3 regions of the Pantoea eucrina genome follow, and region 3 is predicted to be linked to each of the others. Evidence: predicted binding sites of a transcription regulator. Region 3 holds the regulator's gene; each other region holds the start of a gene.
What was found. Region 3 encodes ArgR, which controls arginine synthesis, uptake and breakdown. Its sites were predicted from a motif close to ANTGAATAAAAATACANT; they were not measured.

Region 1: a site for ArgR is predicted at 5,109-5,126, ahead of argF (ornithine carbamoyltransferase). Genes of this name have one in related genera too.
Region 2: a site for ArgR is predicted at 4,686-4,703, ahead of argA (amino-acid N-acetyltransferase). Genes of this name have one in related genera too.

Annotation. Positions count from the first base shown of each region.
Region 1 covers NZ_CP083448.1:399,215-406,750, forward strand. Annotated here, with positions in the region: gene nrdD (anaerobic ribonucleoside-triphosphate reductase) at 1-1,824, opposite strand, end outside; gene ridA (2-iminobutanoate/2-iminopropanoate deaminase) at 1,967-2,353, opposite strand; gene pyrI (aspartate carbamoyltransferase regulatory subunit) at 2,434-2,898, opposite strand; gene pyrB (aspartate carbamoyltransferase) at 2,912-3,847, opposite strand; gene argF (ornithine carbamoyltransferase) at 4,077-5,084, opposite strand; gene rraB (ribonuclease E inhibitor RraB) at 5,248-5,673, shown strand; gene miaE (tRNA isopentenyl-2-thiomethyl-A-37 hydroxylase MiaE) at 5,729-6,490, shown strand; gene LAC65_RS01860 (GNAT family N-acetyltransferase) at 6,501-7,007, opposite strand; gene LAC65_RS01865 (valine--tRNA ligase) at 7,075-7,536, opposite strand, start outside.
Region 2 covers NZ_CP083448.1:2,667,841-2,675,376, reverse strand. Annotated here, with positions in the region: gene recB (exodeoxyribonuclease V subunit beta) at 1-1,275, shown strand, start outside; gene recD (exodeoxyribonuclease V subunit alpha) at 1,272-3,119, shown strand; gene argA (amino-acid N-acetyltransferase) at 3,325-4,653, opposite strand; gene amiC (N-acetylmuramoyl-L-alanine amidase AmiC) at 4,886-6,121, shown strand; tRNA gene LAC65_RS12755 (tRNA-Met) at 6,211-6,287, opposite strand; tRNA gene LAC65_RS12750 (tRNA-Met) at 6,339-6,415, opposite strand; tRNA gene LAC65_RS12745 (tRNA-Met) at 6,467-6,543, opposite strand; gene mltA (murein transglycosylase A) at 6,749-7,536, shown strand, end outside.
Region 3 covers NZ_CP083448.1:3,002,986-3,010,521, reverse strand. Annotated here, with positions in the region: gene aaeA (p-hydroxybenzoic acid efflux pump subunit AaeA) at 1-2, shown strand, start outside; gene aaeB (p-hydroxybenzoic acid efflux pump subunit AaeB) at 14-1,966, shown strand; gene LAC65_RS14240 (NAD-dependent succinate-semialdehyde dehydrogenase) at 2,072-3,526, shown strand; gene LAC65_RS14235 (barstar family protein) at 3,541-3,810, shown strand; gene yhcN (peroxide/acid stress response protein YhcN) at 3,871-4,137, opposite strand; gene yhcN (peroxide/acid stress response protein YhcN) at 4,231-4,494, opposite strand; gene argR (transcriptional regulator ArgR) at 4,960-5,430, opposite strand; gene mdh (malate dehydrogenase) at 5,850-6,788, shown strand; gene mscM (miniconductance mechanosensitive channel MscM) at 6,836-7,536, opposite strand, start outside.

The DNA.
Region 1 (7,536 bases), 790 kb from region 3:
GTAACAGATAAAGCCGCCGCTGCTGATGGCCGGATAGGGCGCTTCAAAATCGATTTTATCGTACGGATTCACCTTCTTCTCTACATCAAGGTGGAAGCTGTTGGTGTAGTAGCCTTTATCGGTCACGCCCGGAACCACACCAAATTCCGCTGCATCGAGGCGACAGAAGCGATCGCACAGGTTTTCACTCGGCGTGCTGTAGAGGCTAAAGCCGTAGCCGCTCTCCGCTTTCCACGCGCTGGCCGCCGCGCGCAGGCGGGAAACAATCGCCACGCCTTTTGCCTGCAGCGCGGGCGAATCGTAAGGGTGCTGCGCATTACCGCTCAGCGCATTCAGCGTCTCATGCAGACCAATAAAGCCAAGCGAAACCGACGCGCGTCCGTTGCGGAACAGAACGCCAATCTCTTCATCAGCCTGCAGCCGTATGCCGCACGCTCCCTCCATGTAAAGAATCGGCGCCACGCGCGCTTTGGTGCGTTCAAGACGCGCGATACGCGTCATCAGGGCCTGCTTTGTCAGCACCAGTCGCTTATCGAGCAGTTGCCAGAAGCGGTCATCATTGCCCTGCGCCTCCAGCGCAATGCGCGGCAGATTGATCGTCACCACGCCGAGGTTGCAGCGCCCGTCATGAACCGGCTCTCCCTGCACGTCATAGCGGTCGAGAAAGCTGCGGCAGCCCATCGGCGTTTTAAATGAGCCGGTCACCGCCACAACCTGGTCATAATTGAGGATGTCGGGATACATGCGTTTAGCGGCGCAGCGCAGCGCCAGCTGTTTGATATCATAATTAATGTCGCCCGGTCGACGGTTAATCCCCTCGCGGATGGCAAAAACCAGCTTGGGAAATACCGCCGTTTTATGGTTTTTACCCAGCCCGGCGATACGGTTGTGCAGAATCGCCCGCTGGATCATGCGTGCTGCTTCGCAGGTGCCAAGCCCGAAGCCAAAGGTCACAAACGGGGTCTGGCCGTTGGCGGTGTGCAGCGTATTGACTTCATATTCCAGCGACTGAAACGCGTCATAGCACTCTTTTTCAGTGCGTTCCCGGGCATACTCCTCCGCGCGGGCGATCTGCCACGCCGCCGCGACCTGCCGATGCTTCGCCATGCTTAATTCCACAAACGGCGCCAGCACTTCATCAATGCGGTTAAGCGTCGTGCCGCCATAAATATGGCTGGCGACCTGCGCGATGATCTGCGCGGTAACGGCGGTGGCGGTGGCGATCGATTTCGGCGGCTCGATCTCCGCATTGCCCATTTTGAAGCCCCGGGTCAGCATGCCGCGCAGGTCGACCAGCATGCAGTTGAACATCGGGAAAAAGGGGGCGTAATCGAGATCGTGATAGTGGATCTCGCCGCGATCGTGCGCCTCGGCCACCGCGCGCGGCAGCAGATGCCGCTGCGCATAATGTTTTGCCACGATGCCCGCCAGCAGGTCGCGCTGGGTCGGGATGACATTACTGTCTTTGTTCGCATTCTCATGCAGCAGCGCGGTGTCGGTCTGCTCCACCAGCCCCCTGATGGCGTGATGCAGCCGGCTGCGCTGCTCGCGCGCCCGGTCCCGGTCGTGGCGATACTCAATCCACGCGCGCGCCACCGCCGGTTTACCGGCATGCATCAGCGCCTCTTCAGCCGCCAGCTGGATCTCATGGATATCGACTTCCGCGCGCGCGGCCAGCTGTTGACCAATCTGCTCAGCCAGCGCCCGGCACCAGGCAGGATCGCACTGCGCCACTGCCTCTGCCGCCGCCGCAATGGCCTGTTCAATACGCTGTATATCAAAGGGGACTCTGCAGCCGTCGCGTTTTATAACCGTCGTCACCATTCACCACTCCTGAGCTATATATAGATATTTCAGGTAGTGTAATGACTATATGTTGTGTCCGGGGCGGGATTAATTGCGTATGGCTTGATATGCCGCAAGGAAGTGGTGAGTCCCCCCTCCCGGCCGGGAGAGGGGCAGGGGATCAGCGACGTACGGCGATCGCTTCAATCTCAATTTTGACATCTTTAGGCAGGCGGGCGACCTCGACACAGGAGCGCGCCGGGAAGCTGGCCTGATGCTCAGTAAAAAACGCCTCGTAAGTGGCGTTAACCGTGGCAAAGTCGTTGAGGTCTTTGACAAAGACCGTGGTTTTGACAATGTCGCCAACCTGCAGACCGGCTGCTTCAACAATCGCTTTGACATTCTCCAGCGACTGGCGCGCCTGGGCTGCCACATCATCGGCGACCGCGCCGGTTGCCGGATCGACCGGGATCTGTCCGGAGGTGATAATCATGCTGCCGAGATCTACGCCCTGCACATAGGGACCGATAGCGGCGGGAGCCTGTTCCGTACTGATTTCGCGAGACATCGTTTCTCCTCAGAAGTGCGCGGCCAGCGGGGCGCTCGCCGCGTAAGCAAGGGTTCCCATTATAGGGAGCGGTCAGATGATTACCAGTGACCCAGCACCACATGGCGGGCAAACGACTTCTCGCAATATTTACACTGCAGGTGGATATCATCTTCACGCTGCTTTACCGCAAAGCTGGAGAAAACCGGCTCGCTGCGGCTGATACAGTTGCTGTTCGGGCAGGTCAGCACCTGCTCAATGCGCGCCGGCAGCGTTGGGGTAATTTTGGCCACCACCTCATACTCTTCGATACGGTTTACCGTAGCGTGCGGCGCATAAAACGCCAGCTGATTGATCTGATCTTCAGTAAGAAAAGTGTTCTCGATTTTGATCAGATCCTTACGTCCCATCTCGCCGGAAGGAAGGTTAAGGCCGATGGTAATACGCTGCTCGGTTTCCGTCAGGCGGAACAGCGACAGCAACGTAAATCCCGTCTGGGCCGGAATATGATCGATTACCGTGCCGCGTTTAATCGCTTCTACCTGCAGTTTATTATCCTGGGTCATGATCGTCGGCTCCTTAGTCTGTCAGTTCGCTATTCAGTACCAGCGCCAGAAGCGCCTGGCGGGCAAAAATGCCGTTCCCCGCCTGCTGGAAATACCAGGCATGGGGCGTGCTGTCGACGTCGGTGGCGATCTCATCCACGCGCGGCAGCGGATGCAGCACCTTCATATTGCCGCGCGCGCCGTGCAGATCGGCGGCGCGCAGAATGAACTGTGCCTTAACATTGGCGTACTCTGACGGATCGAGACGCTCTTTCTGCACCCGTGTCATATAAAGAATGTCGAGTTCAGGCAGCACCTCTTCAATGCTGTCGTGCCGCGTCCAGACAATGTTCTGTTCATCCAGCATATCGGTAATATAGGCGGGCATGGCGAGTGCTGACGGGGCGATAAAGTAAAAACGGTTGCCGGTGAATTTTGCCAGCGCCTGCGTAAGCGAGTGCACGGTACGGCCATATTTCAGATCGCCGACCATCGCGACGCTGAGGTTATCAAGCCGCCCCTGCGTTTCACGGATGGTAAAGAGATCGAGCAGGGTTTGCGTCGGATGCTGATTCGCACCATCGCCGGCGTTGAGGATCGGTACGCCGCCGGAAAATTCCGTGGCCAGACGCGCCGCACCCTCCTGCGGATGGCGCATCACGATAGCGTCAACGTAGGTGCCGATGACGGAAATGGTGTCGGCCAGCGTTTCGCCTTTCTTGCCCAGCGAGGTGTTACCGCCGTCGGCGAACCCGACCACCGATGCCCCCAGGCGATGCATCGCCGTCTCAAACGAGAGGCGGGTCCGGGTAGAGGCTTCGAAAAAACAGCTGGCAATCACATTATGCTTCAGCAGCTCAGGCTGCGGCTGCGCCTTAAGCCGGGCAGCGGTATGCAGCACCAGCTCCAGTTCATCGCGATTAAGATCGTTGATGGAAATGATGTGTTTGCGATATAGCGGGTTAGCCATAGCTTTCTCCTCAGTGCTGCCGGATAGCGGACAAAAAAAAGCCCCTTTACAGGGGCTTTATAACGATCGGTGAATAGCGGAAAGAAACAGCGGTGCCGCCTGCGTTCAGGCGGACGGGAGCGGCAAAATGTGGCTGGCACTGTGGCATATTTCCTCCGGCAAATTGTGGCGCATTATACGCATTCGCGGGCGGGCAGCAAGCGCTAAGTAAACGTTTGCCTGGCGTTAATCAGCGCTGAGCCAGCGTGGCCACCATCACTGCTTTAATGGTGTGCATGCGGTTTTCCGCCTGATCGAATACCACGCTGTGCGCCGACTCAAATACCTCTTCGCTGACTTCCATTCCGGCTTCCAGTCCGTACTGCGCCGCCAGCTGCTGGCCCAGCGTGGTTTTGTCATCGTGAAAAGCGGGCAGGCAGTGCAGAAACTTCACCTGCGGATTACCGGTCAGCGCCAGCATCGCGCTGTTAACCTGATAGGGGCGCAGCAGAGCGATACGCTCTTCCCACACCGATTTCGCCTCGCCCATAGAGACCCAGACGTCAGTATAGATAAAGTCTGCACCCTGCACGCCTTCGGCGATATTCTCCGTCAGCGTAATTTTGCCGCCGGTTTGCGCCGCCGCTGCCCGGCACGTCTCTACCAGCCCGCTCTCCGGCCAGCACGCTTCAGGCGCTACCAGACGCAAATCGAGCCCCGTCAGCGCGGCGGCCTCCAGCATGCTGTTGCCCATGTTATTGCGCGCGTCGCCCACATACACCAGCGTCATGTCGCTCAGCGCTTTACCCGGCAGCTGCTCCTGCATCGTGAGCAGATCGGCCAGCAGCTGCGTAGGATGAAACTCATCGGTCAGACCGTTCCACACTGGTACACCGGCGTGTTCAGCCAAAGTTTCCACCAGCGCCTGACCATAGCCGCGATACTGAATACCGTCATAGAAGCGTCCCAGCACCCGGGCGGTGTCTTTCATCGACTCTTTATGCCCAATCTGACTGCCGCCCGGCCCGAGATAGGTCACGTTTGCACCCTGATCGTAAGCGGCAACTTCGAAAGAGCATCGGGTACGGGTCGAGTCTTTTTCGAAGATGAGCGCAATATTTTTGCCGGTAAGGTAGCGCGGTTCACTGCCGCTTTTTTTGGCCTGCTTTAATTCAGCGGCCAGCGACAGCAGGCTGGCGATCTCTGCCGGAGTAAAATCCAGCAACCGCAGGAAATGTTTCGAATATAACTGGCTCATGCTTTGCTCCGTAAGCTGCTTAATAATGAATTAAAATTCAATTTAATGGTATGAATATTCATTTTCAACCCCGGCGCAAATAAACTTTCTGTTTTGTGTAGTGGCGCGCGAGGCAGTATGGGAAAATAATTGCATTCACTGCCACCATTTTGAGGACTCACACATGGCATACGAAGCATTGCTGGAAGAACAGCGCGAAGAGACGCGTCTGATCATCGAAGAGCTGCTGGATGACGGAAGCGATCCGGACGCGCTCTACACCATTGAACATCATCTCTCCTGCAACAACTTCGACTCGCTGGAAAAAGCGGCAGTTGATGCGTTTAAGCTGGGCTATGAAGTCACCGAGCCGGAAGAGCTGGAGCTGGAAGATGGCACCACGGTAATGTGTGTGGATATCCTCAGCGAATCTGCCCTGAAACCTGAACTGATCGATGCGCAGGTTGAGCAGCTGGTGAACCTGGTGGGCAAATACAACGTCGATTATGACGGCTGGGGTACCTACTTCGAAGATCCCAACGCGGAAGATGACGAAGACGAAGATGAAGAGATGGACGACGACGGCGAGGATAACGGCGTCCGTCACTGATTGTACCGGGCGGCGCCTGTCGCCCGTTTCACTTACCTGCCTGTAAAGACCACCGATGAATTACGCCCCGCTATTAGCACCCATCCACCAGTTCCTGCACTGTCGCACGCCTGAGGCGTGGATCGCAGAGGCGCGCAAACCGGAAAATCTTACGCTGCTGCTGACCGATCACATGGTATGTGAGCTGAAAGCGGCACAGACCGCCGTATGGCTGATCCGTAAATATGTGGCAGATAAACCGAGCGGTGAGGCGATTCTGGCGTGGCTCGAACCTTATGAGGCGTTTGTCTTTGGCGAAGCGCACAGCAGCGACTTCATCAATGCGCATAAAAATCTGACCAAAAGCGTTATCGTGCGCAACGAACTGCCGTGGGCGGATGAGATGGTGGAGAAGATGGTGCTGCTGATCAAAGAGGAGCTGCACCACTTTTATCAGGTATGGGAGATCATGCAGGCGCGCGGTCTGATTTACCGCAAAATCACCGCCAGCCGCTATGCAAAAGGGCTGCTGCGGGAGGTCACCACCCATGAGCCCGATACGCTGGTGGATAAGCTGATTTGCGGCGCCTATATTGAAGCGCGCTCCTGCGAACGGTTTGCCAGCCTGGCACCGCATCTGGATGCGCAGCTGGAGAAGTTCTATATCTCGCTGCTGCGTTCAGAAGCGCGTCACTATCAGGACTACCTTGCGCTGGCAGCGCAGATCTCACCGCGCGATATTACACCGCGCGTGCAGGCGATCGGCGCAGCGGAAGCGCGCCTGATCGGCGAGCCGGATACGGAGCTGCGCTTTCACAGCGGCGTGCCCGCGTTCTGAGTGCGGGCTTCTACGCCAGCGTTTTAAGCATCCGCACTTCGCAATCGACGTGACCGGTACAGCCCATGGCGCGGTCAATGTGCGTAAATCCCAGCGCTTCATAAAGCGCAATCGCCCGCGTCAGGCTGGCGGTGGTCTCCAGATAGCAGCGGCGGAACCCCTGCGCCTGGGCAAACGCCAGCGCGCGCAGCGCCAGTTCACGCGCCAGGCCGAGCCCGCGCACCTGCGGCAGAAAATACATCTTCTGGAGTTCGCAGATATCGGGCGCGCTGCACGCCAGCGGCGCAATGCCGCCGCCGCCCACGACGCTGCCTTCCAGCTCCACAATCCAGTAGGCGCTCCCTGGGGTACTGTAGAGTTCAAACAGGCTATCAAGCTGGGGATCGGCGACGGTATAGCCTTTATCCGCGGTCAGGCCAAACTCGGCTGACACCGTGCGGATCACCTGTGCAATCGGCTGGTTGTCCGCGGCGCAGATCGGGCGGACCTGCAGATTCAGTGAGGTGAGGGTGCTCATGGCAGAATTCCGGTAATAAAAAAGCCGGGCAGAGCCCGGCTTCGGTTAACGAACAGGTCTTAAGCGCTTACAATGCCGCAATCACGCCCTGCTGTTCAATCAGTTTTGCTTTTGACTGCTCCATCTCCGCCACGCGCTCGCGCTCTTTCGCGACCACCGCTTCCGGGGCGCGCGACACAAAGCCTTCGTTCGCCAGCTTGGTCTGGATCTTCTCAATCTCAACATCCAGCTTCAGCAGCTCTTTTGCCAGACGCTCCAGCTCCGCCTCTTTGTTGACCAGATCGGCCATCGGGATCAGCAGCTCTGCGCCCTCGACGATCTTGGTCACAGAGACCGGGCCTTTGTCGCCCGCCGGCAGGATCGTCAGGCTCGCGAGACGCGCCAGGCGGGAGAGGAAGTTGCGGTTCTCTTCCACGCGACGCTGTGCGTCAGCGGAACAGTCGCGCAGCAGCACATCCAGCGGCTTGCTCGGCGCGATGTTCATCTCAGCACGGATATTACGTACCGCGACAATCGCCTGTTTCATCCA
Region 2 (7,536 bases), 340 kb from region 3:
GCCGGGTTCCGTGAAGCAGATATTGCGCTTTACCACGACCGCGATAATTTCAGCGCGGTGCTGGATTTGCAGGGCGATGAGCAGAGCCTGGCGCTGGCGGAACAGGAGCGACTGGCAGAAGATCTTCGCCTGCTTTATGTTGCGCTGACGCGCTCTGTGTATCACTGCAGCATCGGCGTGGCGCCGCTGTTTCGCGGCGCGCGCAAAAAAGAAGGCGAGAGCGACCTGCATAAAAGTGCGCTGGGCTATCTGCTGCAGCGCGGCGAAGCGGCGACGGCAGAGCAGCTCGGCGCGCTGCTGGAAGCGCTGAACGGCGAAGGGTGCGAGGTGGTGATGGCCGATCGTGCTGAAGCCGCACGCTGGCAGGTGCAGGCTGGCGTACGCGACGATCTGCATGCACGCGCGATATCGCGCCAGCTGGCTGAATCGTGGCGCGTGACCAGCTATTCAGGTCTGCAGCAGCACAGCGCGCATCGCCTGCTGGAGGTGGTGCCCCACTTCGACCTGGAAGCGGCGGGTGAAGAGCAGCAGGCGGCGACCGAAGAGGTTGTGCTGACGCCACATCATTTTCCGCGCGGTGCCGCACCGGGTACGTTTCTGCATGAGCTGTTTGAGTCGATCGACTTTACCCAGCCGCCAGGGACGGAGCTGCTGGAGCAGCATCTGCAGCAGAACGGCTACCCGCTGCACTGGCAGCCGGTGCTGAGCAGCTGGATTGAGCGGGTTGTGACTACGCCGCTTAATGCGCAGCAGATCCGGCTGGCTGACGTGGCCGCACGCGACCGCCTGATTGAGATGGAGTTTTATCTGCCTATCAGCGCTCTGCTTACCGCTCCCGCGCTGGACCGGCTGATGCGCCAGCATGACCCGCTCTCTGCGCAGGCGCCCGCACTTAACTTCAGTCAGGTGCAGGGCATGCTCAAAGGCTTTATCGACCTGGTGTTTCGCCGGGACGGAAAATATTACCTGCTGGATTATAAATCCAACTGGCTGGGGGAGAGTCATGAAGCCTATACCCCGGATGCCATGGCACAGGCGATGATTGACCATCGCTACGATTTGCAGTATCAGCTCTATACGCTGGCGCTGCACCGGTTTCTGCAGCACCGGCTGCCCGATTACGACTATGAGCAGCATATGGGCGGCGTGTTTTATCTGTTTTTGCGCGGTATGGATGGCAGTTCGCCTGATAATGGCGTCTTTTTCACCCGTCCTGCCGCTGAATTTGTCACACAACTTGATAGCCTGTTTCGCGGGCAGGGAGAGGATGCATGAGCGATATCACTACGCTATTAAAGCAGGCAACAGAGCTGCGGCTGCTGCGCCCGCTGGACGTGCAGTTTGCTCAGCTGATAGCCACCAGCGATGAACCCGCCCGCTTACTGGCTGCTGCCTGTCTCAGCGCTGAAGCCGGAGAAGGGCATGTCTGCCTGCCGCTGGCCCAGCTTAACCGCGAGCAGCTGTTTCGCGGCCGTCATCCCGAACTGGCGCAGGCGATCTGGCAGGCAGCAGGCGATCCGCACGACTGGCACAGCCTGCTGGCGGGCTGGGATGCGCTCAGCTCCCGCGATCGCGCGGCCCCTGTTGTACTGAGCGACGACCGGCTCTATCTGCATCGCTTATGGCATCATGAAGGTGACGTGGCGCGCTTTTTCCATCCTCAGGCTGCGCCGCAGCCGTTTGCCCCGGAGCAGGTACGCAGCGTGCTGGATGCGCTGTTTGGCACCGCGCCGGATGACTGGCAGAAGATTGCCGCTGCTGTCGCATTAACGCAGAAGACCGCGGTGATTTCCGGCGGGCCGGGCACCGGCAAAACCACCACCGTGGCAAAACTGCTGGCGGCGCTGATCCGCCTGAGCGACGGCGCGCTGCGCATTCAGCTGGCGGCCCCAACCGGCAAAGCGGCGGCGCGCCTGACGGAGTCACTGGGAAAAGCGCTGCAGCAGCTGGCGGTCAGCGAGCAGGAGCGCCAGCGCTTTCCGGAGGAGGCCACCACGCTGCATCGCCTACTGGGCGCACAGCCTGAAACGCAGCGTTTGCGTTACCATGCCGGTAATCCGCTGCATCTCGATGTGCTGGTGGTGGATGAAGCTTCCATGGTGGATCTCGGCATGATGGCCAGCCTGATTGCCGCGCTGCCATCGCAGGCGCGGGTAATTTTTCTCGGCGACCGCGACCAGCTTGCCTCCGTAGAGGCGGGAGCGGTACTGGGCGATATCTGTCGCTGTGCGGAGGCGGGCTACAGTCCGGTGCGCGCCACGCAGCTGACGCTGATGACCGGCTGTGAGATCGGCGGCAGTAATGAAACCGCAGCACCCGCGGTGCGCGATGCGATCTGCCTGCTGCGTAAAAGCTACCGTTTTGATGCCAGCTCCGGCATCGGCCAGCTGGCAGCAGCCGTTAACGCCGGTGATGCGCAGGCGGTGGAGCGCGCCTTTCAGAGCAATTTCAGTGATATTGCGCGTGCGCCGCTAAACAGCGGTGAAGCGTATCAGCGAATGCTGAATGAGATTGGTGCTGGTTATCGGGACTTTCTGCAGCAGGTAGCTGAGGATGCCGCGCCGGCTGATATCCTCGCCTCTTTCGGCCGCTATCAGCTGCTGTGCGCGCTGCGCGAAGGGCCGTTTGGCGTGGAAGGACTCAATCAGCGTATTGAGCAGAAGCTGATACAGCTGCAGCTGATCCGTCGCCCCGCAGGCGGCAGCCGCTGGTATCCGGGACGGCCGGTAATGGTCACGCGCAATGACAGCGCGCTGGGCCTGTTTAACGGCGATATCGGTATCACGCTGACAGACGAGGAGGGCGTGCTGAAGGTCTTCTTCCCGCTGCCGGACGGGACCATCAAAGCGGTCCAGCCGAGCCGACTGCCGGCACACGATACCGCCTGGGCCATGACGGTGCACAAGTCGCAGGGTTCGGAGTTTGAGCACACCGCGCTGGTGATGCCGGCCCAGTTTTTACCGGTGCTGACGCGGGAGTTAATTTATACCGCGATTACGCGTGCCCGCAGGCAGCTGACGCTCTACAGTGATGAAAACATTTTCCGTCGCGCAGTCCAGCTGCGCACGCAGCGCCGCAGCGGCCTGCTGTCACGGCTTGGCGCGACGTCTGACGCGTAAAGCTTCGTACAGGATAATGTGGCCAGGGCAGGGCGCCATAAATGGCGCCCCTACGAAAAATATCACCGGTCTGTAGGGGCCGCATTAATGCGGCCCTGGGGGAAAATAACGCGGCCCGGAATTTCCCGTGTGGCCAGGGCGCCATAAATGGCGCCCCTACAGGATCACGCAGGGGCCGCATTTATGCGGCCCTGGAATACGTGGCTTATTTTAAATCTGCCATCAGCACCTTTGAACGACGCTGATAGTTATACATCTGCTGCTTGCTCTCTGGCAGCGACTCAATATCTACTGGCGTAAAGCCCCGCTCCTGAAACCAGTGAATGCTGCGGGTGGTGAGCACAAACAGCTTTTTTAACCCCATCTGCCGCGCCTGTAGCGCCACGCGATCCAGCAGCAGCTCGCCGCGTGATGAGCTGCGATAGTCGGGATGTACTGCCACACACGCCATTTCGCCAATCTGCTCATCCGGGAACGGGTAGAGCGCGGCACAGGCGATGGTCATATTATCGCGCTGGATGATGGTAAACTTATCGATCTCCATCTCCAGCTGTTCACGCGAGCGCCGTACCAGAATACCCTGCTGCTCCAGCGGACGGATCAGTTCCAGGATGCCGCCAATATCGTTGATGTTGGCGCGCCGGATCTGCTCAGCAGATTCCATAACAATCTGTGTACCGATACCGTCGCGTGAGAAGAGCTCCTGCAGCAGTGCGCCATCCTCCTGATAGCTGATCAGATGGCTGCGGCGCACGCCGCTGCGACACGCTTTCACCGCGCCGCGCAGAAAGCGCACCGTACCGGACAGAAAATCGCCGTCGCTCTCCATCTCATCAATGCGCGCCTGCGCATCACCGGGAAACAGCTCTGAAATAATTGTGCCAGCGCGATCGGTCACGCCCTGCTCGGAGCAGAAGCCAATCATCTTCTCTGCCTTGAGCTTGATGGCGAGCTGCGTGGCAACCTCTTCTGAGGTGAGATTAAAGCTTTCGCCGGTTACAGAGACGGCGACCGGGCCGAGCAGTACAATCGCGTTATTATCCAGCTGGCGGTGAATCGCCTCTTCATCAATACGGCGAATGCGTCCGCTGTGACAGTAGTCAACGCCATCATCCACGCCCAGCGGCTGGGCAATGATAAAGTTACCGCTGACGACATTAATATGCGCGCCCTGCAGCGGCGTGTTGTTAAGGCTCATCGACAAACGCGCCGTAATATCAAGCTGCAGACGGCCCGCCGCCTGCTTTACCAGCTCCAGCGATTGCGCATCGGTCACGCGGGTGTGTTTGTGATAGAGAGGCTCCAGCTGCTGCTGCGCCATGCTGGCATCAATCTGCGGACGTGCGCCATAGACCACCACCAGACGGATGCCCAGGCTATGCAGCAGGCCAATATCGTTAACGATACTGGAGAAGTTTTCATGCTCAATGGCTTCGCCGCCCAGCATGATGACAAACGTCTTGTTGCGATGGGCATTAATATAGGGAACGGTATGGCGAAAACCCTGAACCAGCTCGGTACTGCGTTCCTTCACGGTGCACCCTCTGTGAATGGTTATTCGTAATTAGTGTATTTTTATTCTGTTTTTCGCCGTATTGCAAGCGTTGCGCCTGACGTTACTTTACGATTTTTCAGATGCATCCGTTGATAACAGCCTGCATTATCTGGCTTTTCCGACGAGACAAGCGTTGCCAGATTGGATAAAGTTTTCGCTTTCTGAGCGTCGGCTGACGCAGATTTATACATAACACAGTAGTTGGAGTGGCATGTCCCAGGCTTTTTCCCGAAGACGGTTATTACAAGGTGCCGGTGCGCTATGGCTACTTAGCGTAACGCGTACCGGGCTGGCAGCGAGTCAGCACATTGTTGCGGTACGCATCTGGCCTTCATCAACGTACTCCCGCGTCACGCTGGAGTCGAATATCCCGCTGCACTACAAGCAGTTTGCGTTGAGCAACCCTGAACGCCTGGTCATTGATATCAAAAATCTGCATATCAATCCGGCGCTGAAAGGCATCAATAAGCTGGTGCGCACAGACGATCCCTTTATCAAAACGGCCCGGGTCGGGCAGTTTGATCCGCACACGGTACGGATTGTGCTGGAGCTGAAGCGTAACGTCGCACCAAAAACCTTTACCCTGGCGCCCGTGGCCGGTATCAAAAACCGGCTGGTGGTGGATCTGTATCCCAGTCAGGCATCGCACGCCGACGATCCGCTGCTGGCGCTGCTCAACGATTACAACAAAGGCGATCTGGAGCGCGATCAGCCTGCGCAGGCACCGTTGCCGGGTAAGGCGGGGCGCGATCGTCCGATCATTATCATGATCGATCCCGGACACGGCGGCGAAGATCCCGGTGCGCACGGCAAATACAAAACGCGTGAAAAGGATATTGTGCTGAAGATTGGTCGCTACCTGCGGGCATTGATCGATAAAGAGCACAATATGAAAGCCTACATGACGCGTAACGAAGATGTGTTTATTCCACTGCGCGTGCGGGTGGCAAAAGCGCGCAAGCAGCGTGCCGATCTGTTTGTTTCGATTCATGCCGATGCGTTTACCAGCCGGGCAGCGCGTGGCTCTTCGGTATTCGCGCTCTCCACGCGCGGCGCGACCTCTGCCGCAGCCCGTTTCCTGGCACAGACGCAGAACGAAGCCGATCTGATTGGCGGCGTCAGCATGAGCGGCGATCGCTATCTCGACCACACGATGTTCGATATGGTGCAGCGTCAGACCATCAGTGACAGCCTGAAATTTGGCAAAGAGGTACTGGCGCGCATGGGGCACATCAATCATCTGCATAAGCGTACGGTTGATCAGGCGGGTTTTGCCGTGCTGAAAGCGCCCGATATCCCGTCAATTCTGGTTGAGACGGCGTTTATCAGTAACGTGGAGGAGGAGCGCAAGCTGCGAACCGCACGCTATCAGCATCAGGTGGCCGAAGCGATTTTTCACGGTATCAAAGCCTATTTTGATAAAGGCGGCGTGCTGGCACGGCGGTAAGGGCAGGGCGGCAGCAATGCCGCTTTTTTCCGGCGGCAGAAACAAAAAAACACCCGTTAAGGTGTTTTATGTTTCTTCATCAGAAGAATTGGTTGCGGGGGCCGGATTCGAACCGACGACCTTCGGGTTATGAGCCCGACGAGCTACCAGGCTGCTCCACCCCGCGTCCGTCTGTCGCACTGAGCGACGTTTCACATTGTATTCTTCTTAAGACAATTGGTTGCGGAGGCCGGATTTGAACCGACGACCTTCGGGTTATGAGCCCGACGAGCTACCAGGCTGCTCCACCCCGCGTCCGTCTGTCGCCTGAGCGACACTTCATATTGTCTCTTCATTAAGAAGAATTGGTTGCGGGGGCCGGATTTGAACCGACGACCTTCGGGTTATGAGCCCGACGAGCTACCAGGCTGCTCCACCCCGCGTCCGTGGATGCGCACTATACACCTGGCGCGTGACGATGCAACCCCTTTTTGCGCTTAACGGGTGAAATCCATAAGCAGTTGCTGAATAATGTCGCATCCGGATGAAAAAACGTACAGATGTGAAGGCGATGGCGGGTGGCAGATTTCATTATGACCAGGGCTTTGCTATCGTCGCCGGGCGAACAACCGACAACAAGAGAGAGTCATGAACGGACACCAGGTAAAGTATGCACTCACTGGCGCATTTCTGGCGCTATTAGCGGGTTGTAGCTCAAAGCCGACCGATCGCGGTCAGCAATATATTGATGGCAAGCTGGAGCAACCGCTCGGGCTGGTTAATGAGCCTAATGCCAAAGGGCGTCCGGTTAACGGGCAGGATTTCGGCCTGCAGGTGCAGCAGATTCAGTCCGCTTCCTCGCGTCTGTTCAGCCGTAATAATGACACCTACAGCGCTATCCAGAACTGGCTGCTTTCGGGTGCAGATACGCGTCAGCTGCGTCAGTTCGGCCTGAATGCGTTTCAGATGGAAGGCACCGACAATTATGGCAACGTGCAGTTTACCGGTTACTACACGCCGGTAGTGGAAGCGCGTTATACCCGGCAGGGCGAGTTTCAGTATCCTATTTACCGCATGCCGCCGCGCCCGCGCGGGGCGAAGCTGCCGAGCCGCGCCGGCATTTATAGCGGCGCGCTCGATGAGCGCTACGTTATCGCCTGGAGCAACTCACTGATCGACAACTTTATGATGGATGTGCAGGGCAGCGGCTACGTCGATTTTGGGGACGGACGTCCGCTGCGCTTCTTTGGCTACGGCGGTAAAAATGGCTGGGCTTATCACAGCATCGGTAAAGAGCTGATCGATCGCGGTGAAGTCAAACGCGAAGATATGTCGATGCAGGCCATCCGGCAGTGGGCTGAGGAGCATTCACCGCAGGAAGTGCGTGATGTGCTGGAGACCAACCAGTCCTTTGTCTTCTTTAAACCTGAAGAGTA
Region 3 (7,536 bases):
AAGCGGGGGCGTGATGATTGAGTTTTTGCGTTTCCCGATCAAGCTGACGTTTGCGCTGGTGGCCGCGCTGATGATTGGCTTTCACTTTCATCTGGAAACGCCGCGCTGGGCGGTGATGACGGCCGGTATTGTCGCTGGCGGTACCGCCTTTGCGGCCGGCGGCGATCCCTACTCCGGCGCGCTGCGCTATCGCGGCGTGTTGCGCATTATCGGCACCTTTATCGGCTGTATCGCTGCGCTGACTATCATGATCACCACCGTGCGTGCGCCGGTAGTGATGTTGCTGCTGTGCTGCATGTGGGCCGGTTTCTGCGTCTGGATCTCTTCGCTGATCAAAGTCGAAAACTCCTATGCGCTTGGGCTGGCAGGCTATACGGCACTGATTATCGTTGTAACCGCTGACGCAACGGGCGGGCTGACGCTCGCCCCCCAGTTTGCCGTTGAGCGCTGCAGCGAAATTGTGCTCGGGATCCTGTGTGCGATTCTGGCAGACATGCTGTTTTCACCGCGCTCCATTAAAAAAGTGATTGATGCCGAAGTGGATGCGCTGCTGGTGGCGCACTACAAACTGCTGCAGCTCTGCGTTGCGCATGAAGATAAAGATGAGGTGGATAAAGCCTGGAGCGCGCTGGTACGCCGCACCACAGCCCTGAACGGCATGCGCAGCCAGCTGATGATGGAGTCATCTCGCTGGCAGAACAGCAGTCGCCGGCTGAAGATGCTTAATACGCTGTCGCTGACGCTGATTACGCAGGCCGCTGAGACGTTTCTTATCCAGAACTCCCGGCCCGACTATATTCCGCCGCAGTTCCGGCTGCTGCTGGAAAAAGAGGCAAACAGCGCCGGTGAGGTGCATAAGCGCATGAAAGTGCTGCGTCGCGTTATCAGCGACAGCAGCAAAACGGTTCCGGTCACGCTGGCGAGCTGGACCGGAGCAGCGACTGAATATCTGCTGCTGATCAAAGGGATTAAATGCAACAGCCGTATCAGCGCCCTTGAAGAGAACATCCTGCAGCGGGAGGTTATCGTTCAGGCCCGTTCGGCTGAAACTCACCATGCGATGATCAACGGTATTCGCACCTTTGTCGCCACCGCGCTGGGGGCCCTGTTCTGGCTCTATACCGGCTGGACCTCCGGCAGCGGCTGCATGGTCATGCTGGGGGTGATCACCGCACTGGCGATGCGCATGCCCAATCCGCTGATGATGGCCAAAGATTTCTTTTACGGTATGGCGGTCGCCGTGCCGCTCGGGTTGTTCTACTTCACCTGGGTTCTGCCTGCCACGCAGCAGAGTGCGCTGCTGCTTTGCATCGCCATCGGCCTGCTCGGCTTTGTCGGCGGTATCTTTGTGCAGCGGCGGCAGATTGGCACGCTGGGCGCGCTGATCGGCACAATCAATGTGCTGGTGCTGGATAACCCGATGAAGTTTGAATTCAACGTGTTTCTGGATAACGCGCTGGGGCAGTGGATCGGCAGCTTTGTCGCCATGATGGTGATTTTGCTGATTCGCGATAAATCCAAAGCGCGTACCGGCCGCAAACTGCTGAATCGCCTGATGTATGCTGCTGTTGCAGCGCTGACGACGAATCAGGCCCGGCGCCGGGAAAACCATCTGCCGGCGCTTTATCAGCAGCTTTTTCTGCTGCTCAATCTGTTTCCGGGCGATATCGATAAATACCGTATCGCCCTGACGCTGATTATTGGTCATCAGCGGCTGCGTAATGCAGAAGTGCCGGTCAATGCGGAGCTCTCCGCTTATCACCGGCAGCTGCGACACACCGCGGACCGGGTTATCTCAGCCAGCAGCGATGATAAGCGACGCGACGCGTTCAAAACGCTGTTGCAGGAGCTGGCTGGCTATCAGGAGAAGCTGGCGCATTATAGTGCCCCTGCCAGCGTCACGGAGCCGGTCGCCCGCCTGACGCAGATGCTGGACAAATATCAGAACACCCTCATCCAGATTTAAGCCTGCCGCCCCGGGCGGCGGCGGGTTTATGCCACGCTGACACAAATCGGCTGCGCGTTGCCATCTATACTTTCCTGACGGATGCATACTGACAGGAGAATATCGATGTCCGCTTCTTTGCAGCAACATGAACTCTTCAAAACCGGCTTCTTCGCTGCGGGTCAATGGCATGCCGCCTCCGCGACGTTTGACGTAACCAATCCGGCGACCGGCGAGGTGATTGCCCGCGTCGCCAAAGCGGGTAAAGCGGAAACCGAACAGGCGATCGCTGCCGCGCAGCGCGCTTTCCCCGGCTGGCGGGATAAAACGGCCAAAGAGCGATCCGGGATCCTGATGCGCTGGTATCAGCTGATCGTGGAAAACAAACGCTGGCTTGCAGAGCTGATGACCGCCGAGCAGGGTAAGCCGGTCAAAGAGGCGGAAGGCGAAGTAGAGTATGCCGCGAGCTTTATTCAGTGGTTTGCAGAAGAGGCAAAGCGCGCTAACGGCGAGATTATTCCGCCCGCTAAACCCGGCTCGCGTATTCTGGCCACGCGTGAACCGGTTGGCGTGGTCGCGGCGATTACCCCCTGGAATTTCCCGATGGCGATGCTGACCCGTAAGCTTGGGCCGGCGCTGGCCGCAGGCTGCACCGGGATTATTAAACCGGCGAACAATACACCGCTCAGCGCGTTTGCCCTGATAGCCCTGGCGCAGCAGGCTGGCGTGCCGGACGGCGTGCTCAATGCCGTCGCGGGCGATACTCAGGCGATCAGCGACGCTATCATGGCCTCACGCGCAGTGCGCAAAATCTCGTTTACCGGTTCCACTGCCGTGGGCAAAACGCTGATGCGCAATGCGGCTGAGACGATGAAAAAGGTCTCCATGGAGCTGGGCGGCAACGCGCCATATATCGTCTTTGAAGATGCGGATATTGACGCTGCGGTACAGGGTGCGATTGCCAATAAATTCCGCAATGCCGGTCAGGTCTGCGTGAGCGTGAATCGTTTTTATATCCATGAGCAGATTTACGATCGCTTTGTTACGCAGCTGGCAGAAGCGGTTAATCAGCTCAAAGTCGGGAACGGTATGGATGAAGGCGTAATCGTCGGGCCGCTGATCGCTGCCTCCGCGCTGGAAAAAGTTGAAGAGCATGTGCAGGATGCGGTGCGTAAAGGTGGCCGAATTGTCACCGGTGGCGAACGGCATGCGCTGGGCGGCAATTTCTGGCAGCCCACGGTTATTGCCGGGGCGCAGGAGAGCATGATGCTGGCGCAGGAGGAGACATTTGGTCCGGTTGCGGCCTGCTTCCGCTTCAGCAGTGAAGAGGAGGTAATCGGGCGGGCGAATGATACCGAATATGGTCTGGCTGCCTACTTCTATACGCAGAATCTGCAGCGGGTGTTCCGCGTCGCTGCCGCGCTGGAAGCGGGGATGATCGGTATTAATGAGTGCGCGGTCTCTACTGAGGTGGCGCCGTTTGGCGGGATTAAAGAATCAGGTCTGGGACGCGAAGGCTCAGTGCTGGGTATTGAAGAGTACCTGGAAGTCAAAGCGCTGCATCTGGGCGGTCTCTCTTAGCAGGAGGATACAGCATGCGAACCGAGCGTTTCGATTTTGATGAAATCGTCGATCAGGCCCACTTCTACAGTCAGTTTGGCGAGCGTTTTATGCTGAACGAGGCCGCTATTCGCGATCCGGACGATCTCTGGCGGGTGATGACCGGTGAACAGCTTCCGCTGCCGCTGGAAATTGTCTTCGTTAATCTGGGGAGAGGGCAGAAACGCCGGTATAGCGCACTGATCCTGCTATTTGAAAAGGCAAAAGAGGAGCTGGAGGGCCAGCTCCGCTTTACCGCTCAGTAATACAACCCAAAAAGGGCCCCGCAAAGCGGGGCCAAAGGGTTCGTCAGGGGTGACGAGGAATTACTTATAGAGTTCGGCGGTCACATGATAGCTGTCGCCGGTACGCGCTTCGATGACGCGGTAAGCACTGGCGCCCTGCGCATCAGCTTTCTGAGAAAGCTGTTCGCGATAATCCATTGGTGAACCGCCGGTACCGCTGATTGAGATGGTGCTGCCAGCAGGCTGCAGATTTTGTGCTGATTCACTGGTAACCAGTTGAGCCGCAGAGGCGCCAAAGGCAAACAGAGAGAGCAGGCCAGCCGTTGCAAGAGTTGTTTTGATTTTCATGATGTATCTCCTCGTTAGCATCAACAACCTGCAGCTACACCAGAGTAAGCGGGTCGTCGATTAGCATCGGCGTTGTATCACGCCGGTTGACAGTTATTTATAGAGTTCAGCTGTAGCGTGGTATGTGTTGTCGTTATAAGCCTCGATAACACGATACGCTTTTGCGCCCTGCGCATCGGCTTTCGCATTCAGCTGCTGGTGGATATCCATTGGCGAGCCGCCCACGCCGCTGACGCTGATGGTGCCGGCAGACTGCAGGTTCGCTGCCTGATCGGCAGAAATAGAATCTGCTGCAGAAGCGCCAAATGAGAGTGCAGAAAGAATGCTTAGGGTGGCGATAGCCGCTTTAACGTTCATGGTATTTTCCTCGTCTGTGATTTTTATCTTTTTAGTTAGTGTGATTTGCGTCACGAAAAGAAGTATAGATCTAATCACGCGGGAAATTAATACTTCGCTAATAATGTTTCGTTGTTATCCTTTATCCTTATGCCACCTTTTTATAACGTTAAGTTATTAAAATCGGCTATTTTTCATCCGTTAAGCGCTTTTTTTTCGCAAAAACAGTGATCTGCGTCAAATTAACTTTTCGTGCCAAAGTTTATGGTCAATGCCGCTGCACGCTGGCGAGAAAATTAGTTAAAACGGGCGAAAGAGCGGTTACAGGCAGGAGAATATATGGCTGAGAGTAACAGGAGCTTAAAGGTCTGACCTATATCAGCCAGCCTGATAACCTTTAGCGATAAAGGCGGGGCGAAGTAACAGAGGACATCAGGTATCTGAACGCCAGAAGGTGCCGGCAGACTGGCCACCGGCAAAGAAGTGTTACAGCTCCTGCTCAAACAGCACCAGTACCGCGTCATAGAGCTGCTTAACGGTAAAAGCACGCGCCGGGGTGATGAAAATGGTGTCATCGCCGGCGATAGTACCCAGAATTCCTTCTGCTTTGCCGAGAGAATCGAGCAGGCGGGCAATCAGCTGCGCGGCGCCCGGGCTGGTATGAATCACGACCAGCGCTTCATTGTAATCGATATCCAGCACCAGGTTTTTCAGCGGGCTGGTAGCGGTAGGGACGCCCAGTTCAGCGGGCAGGCAGTAAACCATCTCCATTTTCGCGTTGCGCGTGCGCACCGCGCCAAACTTTGTCAGCATGCGGGAGACTTTTGACTGATTGATATTTTCAAAGCCATCTTCCTGCAGCGCCTGCACGATTTCGCCCTGAGAGCTGAATTTTTCTTCTTTAAGCAAGGCTTTAAATGCCTTGATAAGGTCGTCTTGTTTTGAAGGATTACGCATAAGCTACCAATGAATGAGAGGCGCAGCAGGCAACAAGCCTGCAGCTGATAAATTATTATGCATTTAGATGAATTTTTATGCAATGCGTCAGCAGCGACTTTCGCCATACGTCCGCGCGGGACGGGCATTCTAGCAGAAACTGGCTACGCACCAAAATCGCGCGCTGACGCGCAAAGCAGAGGTTGCAAAGTTGTTATACTATTGACGTGGTAACAACCAGATCGACGATCAAAGCCGTATATCTCTGCTGGCTGCGATAAGATCATTCAGGCGCTTCTGAAACAGAGCGGTATCGGAAGCAGATAGCAGCAGGCTGCCTGTGCGCAACGGCTATGTCGCTATCGCCTGAGATGTTGACTAAACTCGTAAGCTGATGGATTTCTGGCATATCTTTGCCCCATCTTAATAAGGAGTTCAGGATGAAAGTTGCCGTTCTCGGAGCCGCTGGCGGTATTGGCCAAGCGCTGGCTCTGCTGCTCAAAACGCAGTTACCCGCGGGTTCCGCCCTCTCTCTCTATGATATTGCACCGGTCACGCCTGGCGTGGCGGTCGATCTCAGCCATATCCCTACCGCTGTGACGGTTGAAGGTTTTAGCGGTGAAGATGCCACCCCTGCGCTGAAGGGGGCCGACGTGGTCCTGATTTCTGCCGGGGTAGCGCGTAAGCCCGGCATGGATCGCGCGGATTTGTTTAACGTTAACGCGGGCATTGTCCGTAACCTGATCGCGCAGGTAGCCAGCACGGCACCTAAAGCGCTGATTGGCGTCATTACTAATCCGGTTAATACCACCGTGGCGATCGCCGCAGAGGTGCTGAAAAAAGCCGGCGTTTACGATAAAAACCGGCTGTTTGGCGTCTCCACGCTGGATGTCATTCGTGCTAATACCTTTGTCGCTGCGCTCAAGGGTAAACAGCCAGGAGAAGTAGAGGTGCCGGTCGTGGGCGGCCACTCTGGCGTGACCATTCTGCCGCTGCTGTCGCAGGTGCCGGGCGTCAGCTTCAGCGAGCAGGAGATCGCCGATCTTACAAAGCGTATTCAGAACGCCGGCACCGAAGTGGTAGAAGCCAAAGCGGGTGGCGGATCGGCGACTCTCTCAATGGGGCAGGCCGCCGCACGCTTTGGTCTGTCGCTGATCCGTGCGCTGCAGGGTGAGGCCAATGTAGTTGAATGCGCCTATGTCGAAGGCGATGGTGAATATGCGCGCTTCTTTTCTCAGCCGCTGCTGCTGGGGAAAAACGGGATTGCCGAACGTCGCCCGCTGGGCACGCTGAGCGAATTTGAACAGCAGGCGCTGAACGGCATGCTGGAGACGCTGAAAAAAGATATTGCGCAGGGTGAAGAGTTTGTGAAGCAGTAACTCCTGTTACGCAGTGTGAAACGCCCGGCTGAAGCCGGGCGTTTTTGTTACAGTCCGCCAGATTTGAAGGTCTGCGTCGCCGCCGTGCCATTGCCGGCAGGCGTTTTGCGTCCCAGCGTTTCCATACGCACCTGGAAGGGCGGGAAAGGCATCTCAATATTGTGCTCCGCGAAGCCCCGCAGAATGAGCTGATGCAGCTCATGCCGCAGCGGCATGCGATGGCCCATCTCTGCCGCATGCACGCGCAGCTCAAACAGCTGAATACCCTGCTGCAGGTCCACCAGGTAAACTTCCGGCGGCGGCATATCCAGCACATAGGTGCAGCGCTCGGCCGCCTGTTTCAGTATGGTGGTGGCTTCTTCACTGTTTACGCGCGCCGGCGCCGGAATCGTCAGCACCACACGCGTAACGGAATCTGACAAAGACCAGTTCACGAACTGCTCGGTAATAAACGCTTTATTGGGCACGATAATCTCTTTCCGGTCCCAGTCGGTAATGGTGGTCGCGCGGGTGTTAATACGCGTAATGCTGCCGGTAAGATCGCGAATAGTGACGGTATCGCCGATGCGGATCGGTTTTTCAAACAGGATAATCAGGCCGGAGATAAAGTTGGCAAAAATCTCCTGCAGGCCAAATCCGAGCCCAAGACCCAGTGCAGCGACCAGCCACTGCAGCTTTGACCACTCCACGCCAATCATTGAGAAGCCTATCAGGCCCCCCATCAGCATCAGCGCATATTTGGTCAGCG